DNA from 2 places in the Xenorhabdus griffiniae genome. Region 2 is predicted to be linked to the other one. Evidence: predicted binding sites of a transcription regulator. Region 2 holds the regulator's gene; the other holds the start of a gene.
What was found. Region 2 encodes LexA, which represses DNA repair genes until DNA is damaged. Its sites were predicted from a motif close to TNCTGTATGTACATACAGNA; they were not measured.

Region 1 (7,957 bases), 1.2 Mb from region 2:
GCTATGGAAAAATGGGATTTTTGCGCCGCCCCAGTAAGCGAGATCATGAAATCGTCAATAAAGCCCTTGAACGTGTTGGGCTGACGGACTTGCGTGATCGCCAAATTGGTGAACTTTCTGGCGGACAGAAAAAACGCGCATTTTTAGCCCGTGCATTGGCTCAAGAAGGGAAAGTTTTGCTACTGGACGAACCTTTTACTGGGGTAGATGTTAAAACAGAAAATGCCATTATTGACTTACTTCGTGACTTACGTGACGAAGGGCATTTGGTCTTAGTGTCAACGCATAACCTCGGCAGTGTACCTGAATTTTGTGATCACGTTATTTTGATCAACCGCACGGTGCTCGCCAGTGGCCGAACTGAAAATACGTTTACTCAAAAAAATCTGGAAATAACCTTCGGTGGCGTCTTGCGCCATATTAATCTTTCCGCGCCTGAGCTGCATAAAGATGACGATCCACGCTCACTGACAGTAATAACCGATGATGAACGTGCTGCCGTCTTTTACGGACATGATCACCATATTCCACCGCGGCAAAACCCCAAACAAAAGGAAAACCAACCATGATGGAACTGCTTTTACAACCATTCAGTTACAACTACATGGTGAAAGCCATGTGGGTAAGCACCATTGTTGGGGGTGTCTGTGCTTTCTTATCTGCTTATCTGATGCTAAAAGGTTGGTCACTAATGGGAGATGCCCTTTCCCACTCTGTTGTGCCTGGTGTCGCAGGTGCATATGCTCTCGGTTTACCTTATGCAGGTGGTGCTTTTTTTACAGGGATGCTCGCTGCATTATCAATGACATTGGTGCGTCATATCACTCGGTTACGTGAAGATGCGGTGATAGGTTTTATATTCTCCACTTTTTTTGCCGTCGGATTATTGATCGTTTCTTTAAACCCTACATCCGTGAATGTACAAACCATTATATTAGGCAATATTCTCGGGATCGCTGATGAAGATGTTTTACAAGTGGAAATCATTATTGCCGTTTCCTTCATCATCTTAATGGTACTTTGGAAAGATCTGTTGGTTGTTTTCTTTGATGAAACTCACGCACGCTCTATTGGATTATCACCGTTACGGTTGAAAATCATTTTCTTCACTTTATTAAGTGCCTGTACTGTTGCTGCATTACAGACAGTAGGCGCTATCCTGGTTATCGCAATGGTTGTAACGCCTGGTGCAACCGCCTATTTATTGACAGATCGATTTAAACATTTGTTGATTATTGCCGTCGCTATCGGCTCACTCACGAGTGGTATCGGCGCATATGTGAGTTATTTTCTCAACGGTGCAACTGGAGGAGTGATTGTCACCATACAAACAGTCATTTTCTTACTCGCGTTCTTCTTTGCCCCTAAGCATGGCACGTTAGCCTCCCGCAGACGAGCCAGAAAGGAATCTCTGGCATTGATTCAGGAGCAACGCTCATGAACACATTTATTGAATTAATAACTGAACCTTTCATGCATGAGTTTATGCGACGAGCTATCTATGCGGCCATTATGGTGGGCGCTGTTTGTGCTGTACTTTCCTGTTACTTAGTCTTAAAGGGTTGGTCATTGATGGGAGATGCCATTTCCCATGCTGTTTTGCCAGGGATAGTGCTCGCTTTTGTAACCGGCATACCACTTGCAATAGGTGCTTTCCTTTCTGGTATATCTTGTGCATTCGCGACAGGCTACCTAAAAGAACATAGCCGAATCAAAGAAGATACTGTCATGGGAATCGTTTTCTCAGGTATGTTTGCATTTGGGTTAGTCCTGTTTACTCGTATCGATACGGATCAACACCTGACACACATTTTATTTGGCAGCATACTCGGCATTACCCAGCATGAATTACTCCAAACCTTGTGTATTGCCGGGATCACGCTGGCTATTGTGTTGCTAAAGAGAAAAGATTTCATGCTCTACTGCTTCGACCCCAACCAGGCACGAGTGGTTGGTCTTCCCGTAAAACTTCTCCATTACGGGTTATTATCACTGCTGGCCCTAACAATTGTCGCATCGTTGCAGGCTGTCGGTATCATCCTGGTCATTGCGATGTTAATCTCCCCCGGTATTATTGCTTTTATACTTTGCCGGAGCTTTGATCGCATGTTGATTGTAGCAATGGTTGCTTCTATATCATCCAGTGTACTTGGCACTATCATCAGCTTCCATATTGATGGTGAAACAGGCCCCTGTATCGTCATCATTCAGGCAATTTTCTTTGCTATTGCACTGACTTATGATCAAATAAAATTAGCTTGCAAGAAAGCAAACAAAAGATCGTTTGAGAAAATCTCATCCCAAGAAGTATCAATTCCAGAAAAATCAAATTAAAAAATAATAGAGTGCCATATCAAATTTGAGATATGGCCTTATTAATTCCTATTAAAACGCCTTTTATCCTGTTCAAATGTTACATCTGTCTGTAATATAAGCATAGCAACTGTCAACTTAATGAGGTGAAACATGTGGCAAACAGTGAGCCGACTATTAAGTGAGCATTTTGGTGATGCTGAAATTCACGATAAAGAGGAATTGACAGGAGGAGATATTCACCGCGCCTGGCATGTTAAATATGGTGAACAGCATATCTTTATCAAATCCAACGTGAAAGAAATGCTGCCAATTTTCAAAGCAGAAGCAGAGCAACTGGAATTATTAGCTCGCAGCAAAACAACCCGAGTTCCCGACGTTTATGGTGTAGGTCACGACCGCAACTATAGCTTCCTGCTACTGGAACATTTGCCCATAAAACCCTTTAACCCACACAGTGCGTATCTTTTTGGTCAACACCTTGCGAAGCTACATCAATGGAGCGAACAACCTAAATTCGGTTTTGATTTTGATAACATGCTGGCAACGACCATACAACCTAACGGATGGCAAAAGCGTTGGGCCCATTTTTATGCCGAAAAACGCATTGGATGGCAACTGCAACTTGCCGCTGATAACGGGATGGTGTTTGGAGATATTAACCAAATTGTTCAAGTAATCAGCGATAGACTGCACAATCATCACCCTCAACCCTCTCTCCTGCATGGCGATCTATGGCCCATGAACTGTGCATCATTGAACGATAATTGTGCCGTCACTTTTGATCCTGCCTGCTATTGGGGAGATCGCGAATGCGATCTGGCGATGCTGCCACTTTACCCAGATCTTCCTTTGCAAATATTTGATGGTTACCAAAGTATTTGGCCATTGCCTAAAGATTTTCTTGAACGTCAACCCATTTACCAACTTTACTATTTGTTAAATAGATGCAATCTTTTCGGAGGAGAGAATTTTATTCTAATCCAAAAGATAATTGATAAAATTTTATCTGAGCAGACATAAGAGAACTTAATATTTAATTATTGATAATAGTCCAATGATTCAAAAAAAGATAAAATTTATTATATTAACCCCAACGTGACATTGAGCATCCTTGCCGTGTTATTAACTATCGCATTACCATCCTAAAAATTTAAATAAGAAGTACGCAATTACACCGATAATGATTGGTGATATGTAAAGGATAAAAATCTGGCTAAATAAAGAATGAGAGGGGAACGCAATTTTAGCTTCCAATTGTTCCTTAGTTATTCCACTCTCCTGCGCGTGTTCAAAGACCATTTGATCTTCAATACGTTCTTTGACGAATTTAAATTGACGATACATTCTCAATCCAGATGCACTCATTGCCAGCCCCACAAACATCAGCATATAAATGACAAAAAAGCTGATATTCTCCCCAGTTATGCCAGCAACACGCTCAGGGGTTGGAGAATGCTTCCAGAAAAAATCCAAAAATGGTGTATTGAATTTAATCATTTCTGTCATCATCTGAAGAAAATCATTCAAGACAGCATTAACTCCACCACCTCCAATACCGTCACCTTTAACACCATGCTGCCCTGCGGCTAGATTAATCACTGAGACAAAAGTTGACAACAGGGAGGGGACAAAAATAATCCAGCCCAAAATTCGCTTAGCGATAGCAATATATCTGGCTTGTTGATACGTCATGACATTCTCCATTGGCATAAATAATTTTATTTTTTAGTCAATGATAGCTCATAAAGAACCAACTTTAATCCTATTTACGGAGTCAATCTCTTACTTTACTGATGAAACTATCTCTTTCTTTGCTATCACCCATAACGAGATTTAATTTATTGGAATTGTTACAATCAAACTTCTTTAATCACTGTTATCATCGCGGAGAGATTTGAGATGTCATTTTGTTTATCTATGGAAGCTGCTATTTTTGATATGGATGGTTTACTGATTGATTCTGAACCTTATTGGGCACAGGGAGAAAAAAGCGTATTCAGTGAACTAGGACTGGATTTAAATTTAGCCAAAAACCTACCTGACACATTGGGATTACGAATCGATCACGTTGTTGAGTTATGGTATCAAGCATCACCCTGGCAAGGTGCCTCTAAAAGTGAAGTTGAACAACGTATCATCGATTACGTAGTTCAGTCAGTTGAAAAAAACCGTCCCTTACTGCCTGGAGTAGAACATGCTTTAAATCTCTGTCGCGAACGTGGGTTAAAAATTGGTCTGGCCTCCGCCTCACCCTATGAGATGATCAAAAAAGTGCTCGAATTGTTTAACCTACGACACTACTTTGATGTTGTCGTTTCTGCTGCACACTTACCTTACAGTAAACCACATCCCGAAGTTTATTTGCTGGCAGCCAGTCAACTTGGAGTCAACCCAACTAACTGTCTTACATTAGAAGACTCATTCAACGGTATGATCGCAACCAAAGCAGCAAGAATGCGCTCAATCGTCGTCCCCGCCTCCCACCATTTTGATGATCCCCGCTGGTCATTGGCTGACGTTAAACTGAATTCGCTGGAAAAATTAACAATAGAAAATATTACTTAATAGCCACTGCGCTGCCCTATTTCTCGTATAAGGCAGCGCAAATATCAGCTGTCTCCTCAACCAACCAAGACACAGTTTCAAAATTTTCCTGGTTACCCTCTATCTTCCTCAGACAAAACCCTCTATACTGCCTCACTGTATGTATAAACAGCAATCAGCATAAATAATTAGTATAAATCGTTATGACAGCAGAAGGGCATCTTCTTTTTTCCGTTGCCAGCCTTGTATTGGCTCACCAGCTAGAAATCACACCAGAAATAGCACAGGGAGACTGGTTACACATGCTTCCCGGCGTACTTCTGGCTTCATTGTTACCAGATATCGACCATCCAAGTTCAACCTTAGGCAGATTGTTCCGCTTTATATCCATTCCAATCGCGCGATTATGTGGGCATCGTGGATTTACACATAGTTTATTAGCACTGCTTGTGGGGGTTACCCTATTCCAGACTGAAATACCGTCTAGTTGGCCCATTCCAACTGACTTTGTCCATGCAATGGTTATCGGTTATATCAGTCATCTTATTGCTGATATGCTTACTCCCGCTGGTATCCCACTGTTATGGCCGCTAAGAATACGTTTTTGCTTACCTATTCTTAGAGGTAAGGAACGTAAAAAAGCCGAACGTTTTATTGCCGTACTGATAGTAGTTATCGCTATTATCCTTCCACAACACATCGATTTCTCATTCGCACGCTATTTCGACAGCTTACAATTTAACAAAATACAGTTTGATAAATTACCTATCGATAAGCTACAGAATCTCTACAAATAACTGCTCAATATTCACATACAGCAAATACCGCAACCCCATTTTAAAATGGGGTTGCCTGCAAAATATCAATCATTTTTATTCACTTCCTGTCACCTTACAAAAACCTTTAACTCAGTAAGATACAAAGTTAACAGTTGCAATTGAGCAATAAACCAACACCGATAGATTAAGATATATAATCAATTTCACTAGCTAGTGAAAAATAATTATATTAAATTCCATTTAATTATAAGGAAGTAACTTCTTATACTGATAATATTTCACTTTAAGCATTTCAGGGTACGTAGGCGATAGATTCAAATTGGAATAAATCTATATTCCAAACTACATACCGCAGCTCGAAATAGAAAGAGTATATAATTTTTGGAGACTAGAGATGGATTTACCACTCATCATCAACGTGCTCGTTTTTGTAGCACTGCTTATTCTATTAGCAAAAACGAACTCAAATAAATGGAGCTTATCCAAAAAAGTTCTTGTGGCTCTAGTCGTGGGCGTCGTTTTTGGACTGGCACTAAACATCATTTATGGAGCAGATAATCTTACCGTAAAAGAGTCAATTAAATGGTTCAATATTGTAGGTAATGGTTATGTACAACTGCTACAAATGGTTATCATGCCATTGGTTTTTGCTTCGATCCTAAGCGCCGTTACCCGCTTACACAAAGCATCTTCCTTAGGAAGGATCAGCTTCTTCACCATTGGTACATTATTGTTCACTACAGCAATTTCCGCTTTAATCGGTATTGTCATTGCCAATTTATTTGGGCTAAGTGCAGCAGGACTCATTCAAGGCACGCAAGAAACTGCACGTTTATTAGCAATTGAAAACAATTATATTGGCAAAGTTGCAGATATGAGTGTGCCTCAAATCATTCTCTCCTTTATCCCTAAAAATCCTTTTGCTGACCTGACGGGAGCACGCCCTACTTCTATTATTAGTGTGGTAATTTTTGCGGCATTTTTAGGCATCGCTGCGCTACAAATGATTAAAGATAATCAGGAACGCGGTAAACTGGCTCTCGTTGCCATTGATACTCTGCAAGCATGGGCAATGAAACTGGTCAGGTTAGTTATGTGCCTCACTCCATACGGTGTAATGGCCTTAATGACCAAAGTTGTCGCCAGCTCCAATATCCATGACATTACTCAATTAGGTAGTTTTGTTGTGGCTTCCTACATTGCCCTTGGTCTGATGTTTGTAGTACATGGCGGACTTTTGGCATTCACGGGTATCAATCCTCTGAAATTCTTTAAAAAAGCAGGTCCTGTACTGACATTTGCATTTACCAGTCGTTCAAGCGCTGCAAGTATTCCCTTGAATGTCGAAACACAAACTCGTCGCCTCGGTGTACCTGAGTCTATTGCCAGCTTCTCCGCTTCTTTTGGCGCGACTATTGGGCAAAATGGCTGTGCTGGCATTTATCCAGCTATGTTGGCAGTGATGGTAGCGCCAACTGTAGGCATTGATCCCTTTGATCCATTGTGGATTGCAACGCTTGTGGGAATTGTGACTATCAGCTCTGCGGGGGTTGCTGGTGTTGGTGGTGGTGCAACATTTGCTGCATTGATTGTTTTACCTGCTATGGGCTTACCTGTCACCTTAGTGGCACTGCTTATTTCTGTTGAGCCTCTGATTGATATGGGACGTACAGCATTAAATGTTAATGGCGCTATGACAGCAGGGACTATCACCAGTCAATTGATGAGAAAAACGAATAAAGAAGTATTTGAACAAGACGAAGACGTGGTATTAAATCAATCTTAATTCAAAATAAGAATTAGTAAATATAATATATTTTTATCGAATAAGGCAGGTATATTAACTGCCTTATTCGTTAGCTTGTTTGATTTTTAGTTTTAATATACCAATCTAACTTCAAGATGCGTGTGGTTTCTTCCCGTGAAGTGGGAAGAAATCAGGTTTCATAGCGTGTTGTCAATTACAACTTGAAGTTTAATGTGTATATAACGATTTTTAAATAAAAATTAACACTATTACTGAAGTATTTATTAACTAAACTCATAATTCATAAATAGACTGCAAACAATTAGTAGAATATGACAATTCTACATAAAGATACATGGTATCACTACTAAGTGTTAGCAACACATCCCCATTATCGTTTGGGGAGATATTACAATAGAAATTACTTTTTATTGTATATACACGCAGATTTTTTGTCGTTAACATTATCCACCAATAATCGAAATCAGGAAAAAAGAAGCTTACATCATAAACAATATTCATGACAAATCTATGTGCTTCAAACATACCAACATTATCTAAACGCATATGT
Region 2 (7,957 bases):
TTATTGTTCTTATCCACGGATTAACTTTATTTTCAAGTATCTCATCATGACAAGTTAACCCCTCTTCTTCACCGCTATGTTACATATCAGACGAGAACCGAACATCATCTAGATCCCACTCTCAGGTTAAAAAACATGATAACATTAAAGTCATTAGCATCGGGTAGGTGTGAGAGGTGTAATGAAAACTATCAATCAAAAAAAGTTACTGGCACAGGCTGAAACAATCTGCCTGTCAAGAGGAGTTCGTTTGACACCTCAACGCCTTGAGATTCTTCGTTTGATTACTGAACAGCCTGGCGCGATAAGCGCTTATGATTTGCTGGATTTATTGCGTGAAGTCGAGCCACAAGCCAAGCCTCCAACAGTTTATCGTGGATTAGAGTTTCTGCTGGAACAAGGTTTTATTCACAAGATAGAATCCACAAACAGCTATGTGCTTTGCCATCATTTTGAAGAACCATGCCATACTTCGGCAATGTTTATCTGTGAATTTTGTGGCTCTGTGACCGAAAAGGATGCAAAGAATATTGAATCAGCGATTCAACAGTTAGCGCAAGGTACGGGGTTTCATTTACGAAATAGCGTGATAGAAGTTCATGGCCTATGTTCTTCCTGCCATGAGATTGAATCCTGCACGGAGCGCGATATATGTCAGCACAATCATTCGGTTGAAGAAAATAAAAAGAAATAAGAAAAAACATTTGCAGCCAAATTGGGCAATGAGGCGGTCATAACTGATATAATCATATATTTTTCAAGCTCCCGTTGAACTTAAGTTTAACGGGTTCTAGGAAAAATGACCGCCCCAGAATGGCAACTGCAATTATCCGCCTTTACAATCAGAACCAGTCCCCGCTACGAATAACGCCGACGGCCAATCCTTCAATAGTGAAATTCTGCTCGCTCAAATCAACAACAATAGGTTTAAATTCCGGATTTTCAGCAATCAGTTCAATTTTGTTTCCTGTTTGTTTGAAGCGTTTTACTGTGACTTCATCTTCAATACGCGCTACAATGACTTGCCCATTATGAACATCCTGTGTTTTATGCACAGCCAGTAAATCTCCGTCCATAATCCCAATGTCTTTCATGGACATGCCACTGACACGTAACAGAAAATCAGCGCTTGGTTTGAATAATTCAGGATCAACCTTATAATGGCTTTCGATGTGTTCCTGCGCCAGCAGTGGTTCCCCAGCAGCAACACGACCGATCAGCGGCAATCCTGCCCCTTCAGCTTCTTCAAGCAGCAAACGGATACCTCTGGATGCACCAGAGATAATCTCTATCACCCCTTTACGCGCAAGTGCCTTTAAATGCTCTTCTGCTGCGTTAGGTGAACGAAAACCAAGTCGCGCTGCAATTTCAGCACGTGTTGGTGGCATACCCGTTTGCGAAATATGGTCACGCACCAAGTCATAAACTTGCTGCTGCCTGGCAGTTAATGCTTTCATTTCGCCCCCTGTTTGTTTATACAGTCAGACTGTGAGTATATACAGGTAAAGTCGAATTGGGAACCTGTCAGCATGTAAAAGCAGCTAAATAACGTATTTGATGAAAAGATACGCGCCATCAATGCATAAAATGCGACCAGAAGATCATTCCCCAAATAAACAACGCCAAAAGCAGGGTGAGCAATACCGCCGCCGATCCCATATCTTTCGCTCGACCTGATAATTCATGATATTCACTACCGATACGATCGACGACTGCTTCTATGGCACTATTGAGGATTTCGACAATGACCACCAGCATAACAGAGCCAATCAGGAAGAGTCTCTCATGCAAGCTAAAATCTAAAGAAAATGCAACGATGATCGCAAGTATGGCCGCAATTGCCTCCTGCCGAAATGCCGCTTCATTTTGCCATGCAGCCCTGATTCCTTTCATCGAATACCCAGCCGCTTTAATGATACGGCTTAAACCTGTTGATTGATTTGCCATAAAAATTTTCTTTAATGAACTTAATGATTATATGGTTATATAACTTTTAGCTCTTATTATTGTCTTATTTCCACAGATCTCAAAATCTGTTTCTGGTATCCTTGCGATGCGTTGCTAACAAGAGGCTTAAAGCAGTTATGTCAGGTTGGCGTAAAATATATTATAAGTTATTGAATTTACCACTAAAATTATTAGTAAAAAGTAAATTAATCCCTACGGATCCTATTGCGGAGCTGCGTCTTGATACGACTCGGCCTATTTTGTATATACTGCCGTATCACTCAAAAACAGACTTATTGACTCTGCGTCAACAATGTCTGGCGCAAGATCTGCCTGATCCGTTGAATCCTTTGGAAATTAGTGATACACAGCTTCCCAGCTGTGTCTTTATCGATAACGGTCCACGTGTGTTCCGTTGTTATGCACCAAAACATGAATCTGTGAGAATTTTTCACTCCTATCTGGACTTGCACCACAATAATCCTGATCTGGATATTCAGATGGTGCCTGTTTCCGTCATGTTTGGTCGTTCCCCGGGACGCGAAGGGCAAGAAGGACATACCACGCCACAATTACGCTTGCTAAATGGCGTGCAGAAGTTTTTTGCCATCTTATGGCTTGGACGGGATAGTTTTGTCCGTTTCTCCACACCGGTGTCTTTACGTCATATGGCCGATGAGCATGGTACAGATAATATCATCGCCAATAAACTCGCCCGTGTAGCTCGGATGCACTATTCCCGCCAACGTCTTGCGGCCGTTGGGCCTCGTTTACCTGCCAGACAGGATCTGTTCAACAAGTTATTGACCTCAAAAGCAATAGAAAAAGCGATTGCTGATGAAGCCCGTAGCAAGAAAATCTCTCCCGAAAAGGCAAAACAGAATGCCATCAATATGTTGGAAGAGATTGCCGCAAATTTCTCCTATGAAACCGTACGCTTGACTGATCGGGTTTTAAGCTGGACCTGGAACCGTTTGTATCAAGGCATTAATGTTCATAACGCCGAACGAGTTCGCCAGTTGGCGCAGGATGGCCATGAACTGGTTTATGTTCCATGCCACCGCAGCCATATGGACTACCTTTTGCTCTCTTATGTGCTCTATCACCAAGGGCTAGTTCCACCACACATTGCTGCGGGCATTAACCTGAATTTCTGGCCTGCCGGTCCGATATTCCGTCGTCTCGGTGCGTTCTTTATCCGCCGTACGTTTAAAGGTAATAAGCTCTATTCAACCCTCTTTCGTGAATATCTCGGCGAGTTGTTTACCCGTGGTTATTCAGTTGAATACTTTGTCGAAGGAGGACGTTCCCGTACTGGTCGTTTGCTTGATCCCAAAACAGGGACGCTCTCCATGACCTTGCAAGCCATGCTACGAGGGGAATCTCGTCCCATCACGATTGTACCGATCTACATCGGTTATGAGCATGTGATGGAAGTGGCAACGTATGCCAAAGAGCTGCGCGGTGCAACCAAGGAAAAAGAAGGCTTTTTCCAGATGGTGCGCGGGTTGCGCAAATTACGTAATCTGGGACAAGGTTACGTGAATTTTGGTGAACCGATCCCGTTGACACAATACCTGAATCAGCATGTACCTGAGTGGCGTGACTCCATTGATCCAATCGAATCTCAGCGTCCAACATGGCTGACACCAACAGTCAGTAAACTGGCTGACAATATTATGGTCAATATCAATAATGCTGCCGCTGCCAATGCTATTAATTTATGCACTACGGCGTTATTGTCATCACGCCAGCGAGCGCTGACCCGTGAACAGCTTATTGAGCAGTTGGATTGCTATCTGCAATTATTGCGTAATGTGCCTTACACTGACGATATCACGGTGCCAAACCAAACCGCAGAAGAGTTGCTAGATCACGCTCTTATGATGGATAAGTTTGAGGTCGAGAAAGATAGTCTGGGAGATATTATTATCCTGCCACGTGAAAGCGCGGTATTGATGACTTATTATCGTAATAATATCCAGCACTTATTGATCCTGCCTTCCCTGATCACCAGTATTATTATGCATCACCGCCGCATTAGCCGTAGTGAATTGCTCAGACAAGTAGCGCTGATTTATCCGCTGATCAAGCAGGAACTTTTCATGCGTTACAGCAAGGAAACGCTTCCGGAGGTTGTCAATACCTTGATTGATGAGCTGGCACGCCAATGCCTTATCTGCAACAAAGAGCAAGGAATGCTGGTGCTAAATCCTGCGCGTATTCGCCCGCTGCAATTGCTGGCAGCCGGCATCAGGGAAACGCTGCAACGTTATGCCATTACGCTCTCTTTGTTGAATGCCACACCTGAAATTAGCCGTGGTGTACTGGAAAAAGAGAGCCGGATGCTGGCACAACGTCTGTCAGTGCTGCATGGCATCAATGCGCCGGAGTTCTTTGACAAGGCTGTTTTTGCCTGTTCAGTCAATACGTTGCGTGAAGAAGGTTATATTCAAGACAGCGGCGATATGATTACCACCAGTGCTCAAGAACTCTATCATGTATTGAGTGAGCTGATGTCACCTGAAATTCGTTTGACGATTGAAAGTGTCAGTATGCCACCAGAACAAAATGAACCTGTACAGGTAACACAAGATCAGCAATAACGACACCACGCTGGTCAGAAGATAACGGGCGGTAATCCGCCCGTTATCTAAACGCTACACCCTATTAGACATAGCTAAAAAAGATGCCGAGGAACAGAACTAAACCAACGTAGTTATTGTTCATAAAAGCGTGAAAACAGGCAGACCTTTCCCGATTTGTGATCAATTTTTGCTGATAAATGAATAATGCTGTTACCAGCAATACCGTCCAATAATAGATCCCGCCCAGATTCACCATCCCGCCAACGAAGACCAAAATGCCCAGCATGATGAATTGCAGAATGCCAATGATCAGTTTATCAAAGCGTCCGAAAAGTACGGCGGTCGATTTCACGCCGATTTTCAGGTCATCGTCACGATCAACCATGGCATACTGCGTATCGTAAATTACAGACCAAATGATATTGGCTAAAAATAACAGCCAGCATTCCAAGGGTAAGGATTCACTAACTGCGGCAAAGGCCATCGGAATTGACCAGCCGTAAGCCGCACCTAACACAACTTGTGGCAAGTGACTAACGCGTTTGACAAAAGGGTAAACACACGCCAATGCCAGACCAACGACCGACAATGCAATCGTCATTTTATTCAGTGTTAAAACCAGTGCGAAAGAAATGAGTACCAGTGTGGCAAACAAGATTTTGCTTTCTTTTTCGGTAATATCGCCACTGGGAAGAGGACGAGATTTTGTCCGTTCTACATACCCATCAAATTTTCTGTCTGCGAAGTCATTAATGCAACATCCCGCAGCACGCATGAAAAACACACCAAGAGTAAATATTAACCCTATGTGCCAATCTGGTATGCCTTTTGCGGCGATCCACAATGCCCAATAGGTTGGCCATAATAGTAATAATGCGCCAATAGGTTTATCAATACGCATTAAACGGCAATAAGCACGCCATTTATCTCGCGTCATACTAACCTTCAATCTATTTCTCCCCTTTAGTTCTGTTGATCTTAATTCTATTTATATACAGGTGAATTCGGTAAAAAAGTCTCTGTGAGCAACAGTGGCTTGCCTGACAGCCTCAACAAGGAACGGCGTGCCCAGCGATCCCCCTGCCGACCTATTTGAATATAATCCCGCGTTAAATTATTACCACTAAAAAGATAACGTCCAAGTGGCACAGTTCCGATATCAACCAATTTTTTATCTGGGCCTGTGAGTGTTTCCACTGGAATAATTGTACGCCCTAAAAGCCACGGGATGTTATCCCCATACAAAACAGTTTCACGTAACCAGTATTTTTCACTTATAGGTAAGTGCTTACTTTCATTATTTAACGCTTCCGGAGTGATAAAACCTTCCTGAAAAGGCATCACCGATACATTCTGACAATATTGTTCAAAACGACGTGTCATTGAGCCGGCTTCCATCAGCCAATCGAAAACAGATTCAGGAATGTGGTCAGTCTCATCTGGCGATAACCAGTAAATGGAGGGTGAAGTTAATATTGTGTCATCTACCATGTTATTTTCCCATTGCGGAGAATAGCAATTTCCCCGACAGCACAACGAATGGGGAGTGAGGATATCATGTTGCAGACCAATAAAATTAAAAGTTGATAACAAATTATGTAATTCACAAAAAAACTCACCTTAATAACTGTTATTAAGGTGATAAGAGATTATCCCAATCTAACTTCAAGATGCGTGTGATTTCTCCCCGCTTCGCGGGGAAAAATCAGGTTTCATAGTGTCGTAAATTGCAACTTGAAGTTTAATACGTATAGATAATAGGTAGTTCAGATTAACGCCATGCTTTGAATTGGTTAATCAGGCCATTTGTAGAGCTGTCATGGCTAGTTACAGCTTCTGCATCGTGCAGCTCAGGCAAGATACGGTTCGCCAATTGCTTGCCCAATTCTACGCCCCATTGATCAAATGAGAAGATATTCAGAATGGCGCCTTGAACAAAGATCTTATGTTCATACATAGCAATCAATGCGCCCAAACTGAATGGGGTAATTTCACGTAATAAAATAGAGTTGGTCGGACGGTTACCTTCAAACACTTTGAATGGCACAACATTCGCCACGTCTTCAGCATTTTTTCCTGCTTGCGCAAATTCAGCTTCCACCTGAGCCTGTGTTTTACCAAATGCCAACGCTTCAGTTTGTGCAAAGAAGTTAGAGAGCAGTTTACTGTGGTGATCGCTCACGGGATTATGGCTGATTGCTGGAGCAATAAAATCACACGGGATCAATTTAGTTCCCTGGTGGATAAGCTGATAGAACGCATGTTGACCATTAGTGCCAGGCTCGCCCCAGATAATCGGCCCTGTCTGGTAATTCACCGGATTGCCATTACGATCGACATACTTACCATTTGATTCCATATTGCCTTGTTGGAAATAGGCAGCAAAACGGTGCAGGTATTGGTCGTAAGGCAGAATCGCTTCAGTTTCCGCCCCAAAGAAATTGTTGTACCAGATACCGATCAGCGCCAGCAAAACAGGAATGTTCTGCTCGAAGGCCGTTTGCTCAAAGTGTTTATCCATAGCATGAGCGCCACTTAGCAGCTGTTCGAAATTTTCATAACCAATGGAAAGCGCAATAGATAAACCAATTGCAGACCAAAGCGAATAGCGTCCCCCTACCCAATCCCAGAACTCAAACATGTTTTGGGGATCGATACCGAATTTTCTCACTTCTTGTTCATTGGTGGATAATGCCGCAAAATGTTTCGCAATATACGTTTCATCAACAGCACCTTGCAGGAACCAATGGCGGGCAGAATGTGCATTGGTCATCGTTTCTTGCGTGGTAAACGTCTTGGAGGCAACCAAAAATAAAGTGGTTTCTGGATCTAAGTTTTTTAGTGTTTCGACAATGTGGGTTCCATCAACATTGGAAACAAAATGCATATTCAGGTGATTTTTATACGCTTTCAGTGCTTCAGTCACCATATAAGGACCAAGATCAGAGCCACCAATGCCAATATTGACAACATCTGTAATAGCTTTGCCTGTATAACCTTTCCACTCGCCACTAATGATGCGCTCACTGAATGATTTCATTTTCGCCAGCACCGCATTGACTTGCGGCATCACATCTTCGCCATCCACCATAATCGGTGTATTACTACGGTTACGTAGGGCAATATGCAGCACCGCACGATCTTCAGTACGATTGATTTTCTCACCAGAGAACATACTGCGAATTGCGCTGGCTAAATCGGTTTCTTGCGCCAATGCTTGTAATTTTTCCAGTGTTTCCGCGGTAATGCGGTTTTTAGCGTAATCCACCAAAATCTGCTGATCAAACGTCGCAGAAAATGTCGTAAATCGTTTTTTATCCTGTTCAAACAGATCCCGCAAATGCACATTTTTCATTTGCTCAAAATGCTGCTGCAATGCTTTCCAGGCTTCGGTCTGGCTAGGGTTGATGCTTTTCATGAAT

Region 1: WDV75_RS11175 (metal-dependent hydrolase) is a predicted target of LexA. The motif match lies at 5,015-5,034, and genes of this name have one in related genera.

The regions. Positions count from the first base shown of each region.
Region 1 is NZ_CP147737.1:2,618,801-2,626,757, forward strand. It holds gene WDV75_RS11145 (manganese/iron ABC transporter ATP-binding protein) at 1-569, shown strand, start outside; gene WDV75_RS11150 (metal ABC transporter permease) at 566-1,441, shown strand; gene WDV75_RS11155 (metal ABC transporter permease) at 1,438-2,334, shown strand; gene WDV75_RS11160 (fructosamine kinase family protein) at 2,467-3,336, shown strand; gene WDV75_RS11165 (YniB family protein) at 3,451-4,008, opposite strand; gene hxpB (hexitol phosphatase HxpB) at 4,216-4,881, shown strand; gene WDV75_RS11175 (metal-dependent hydrolase) at 5,064-5,657, shown strand; gene WDV75_RS11180 (L-cystine transporter) at 6,034-7,425, shown strand; gene WDV75_RS11185 (hypothetical protein) at 7,681-7,957, opposite strand, start outside.
Region 2 is NZ_CP147737.1:3,831,154-3,839,110, forward strand. It holds gene zur (zinc uptake transcriptional repressor Zur) at 182-694, shown strand; gene lexA (transcriptional repressor LexA) at 843-1,457, opposite strand; gene WDV75_RS17145 (diacylglycerol kinase) at 1,576-1,947, opposite strand; gene plsB (glycerol-3-phosphate 1-O-acyltransferase PlsB) at 2,085-4,553, shown strand; gene ubiA (4-hydroxybenzoate octaprenyltransferase) at 4,618-5,472, opposite strand; gene ubiC (chorismate lyase) at 5,520-6,026, opposite strand; gene pgi (glucose-6-phosphate isomerase) at 6,307-7,953, opposite strand.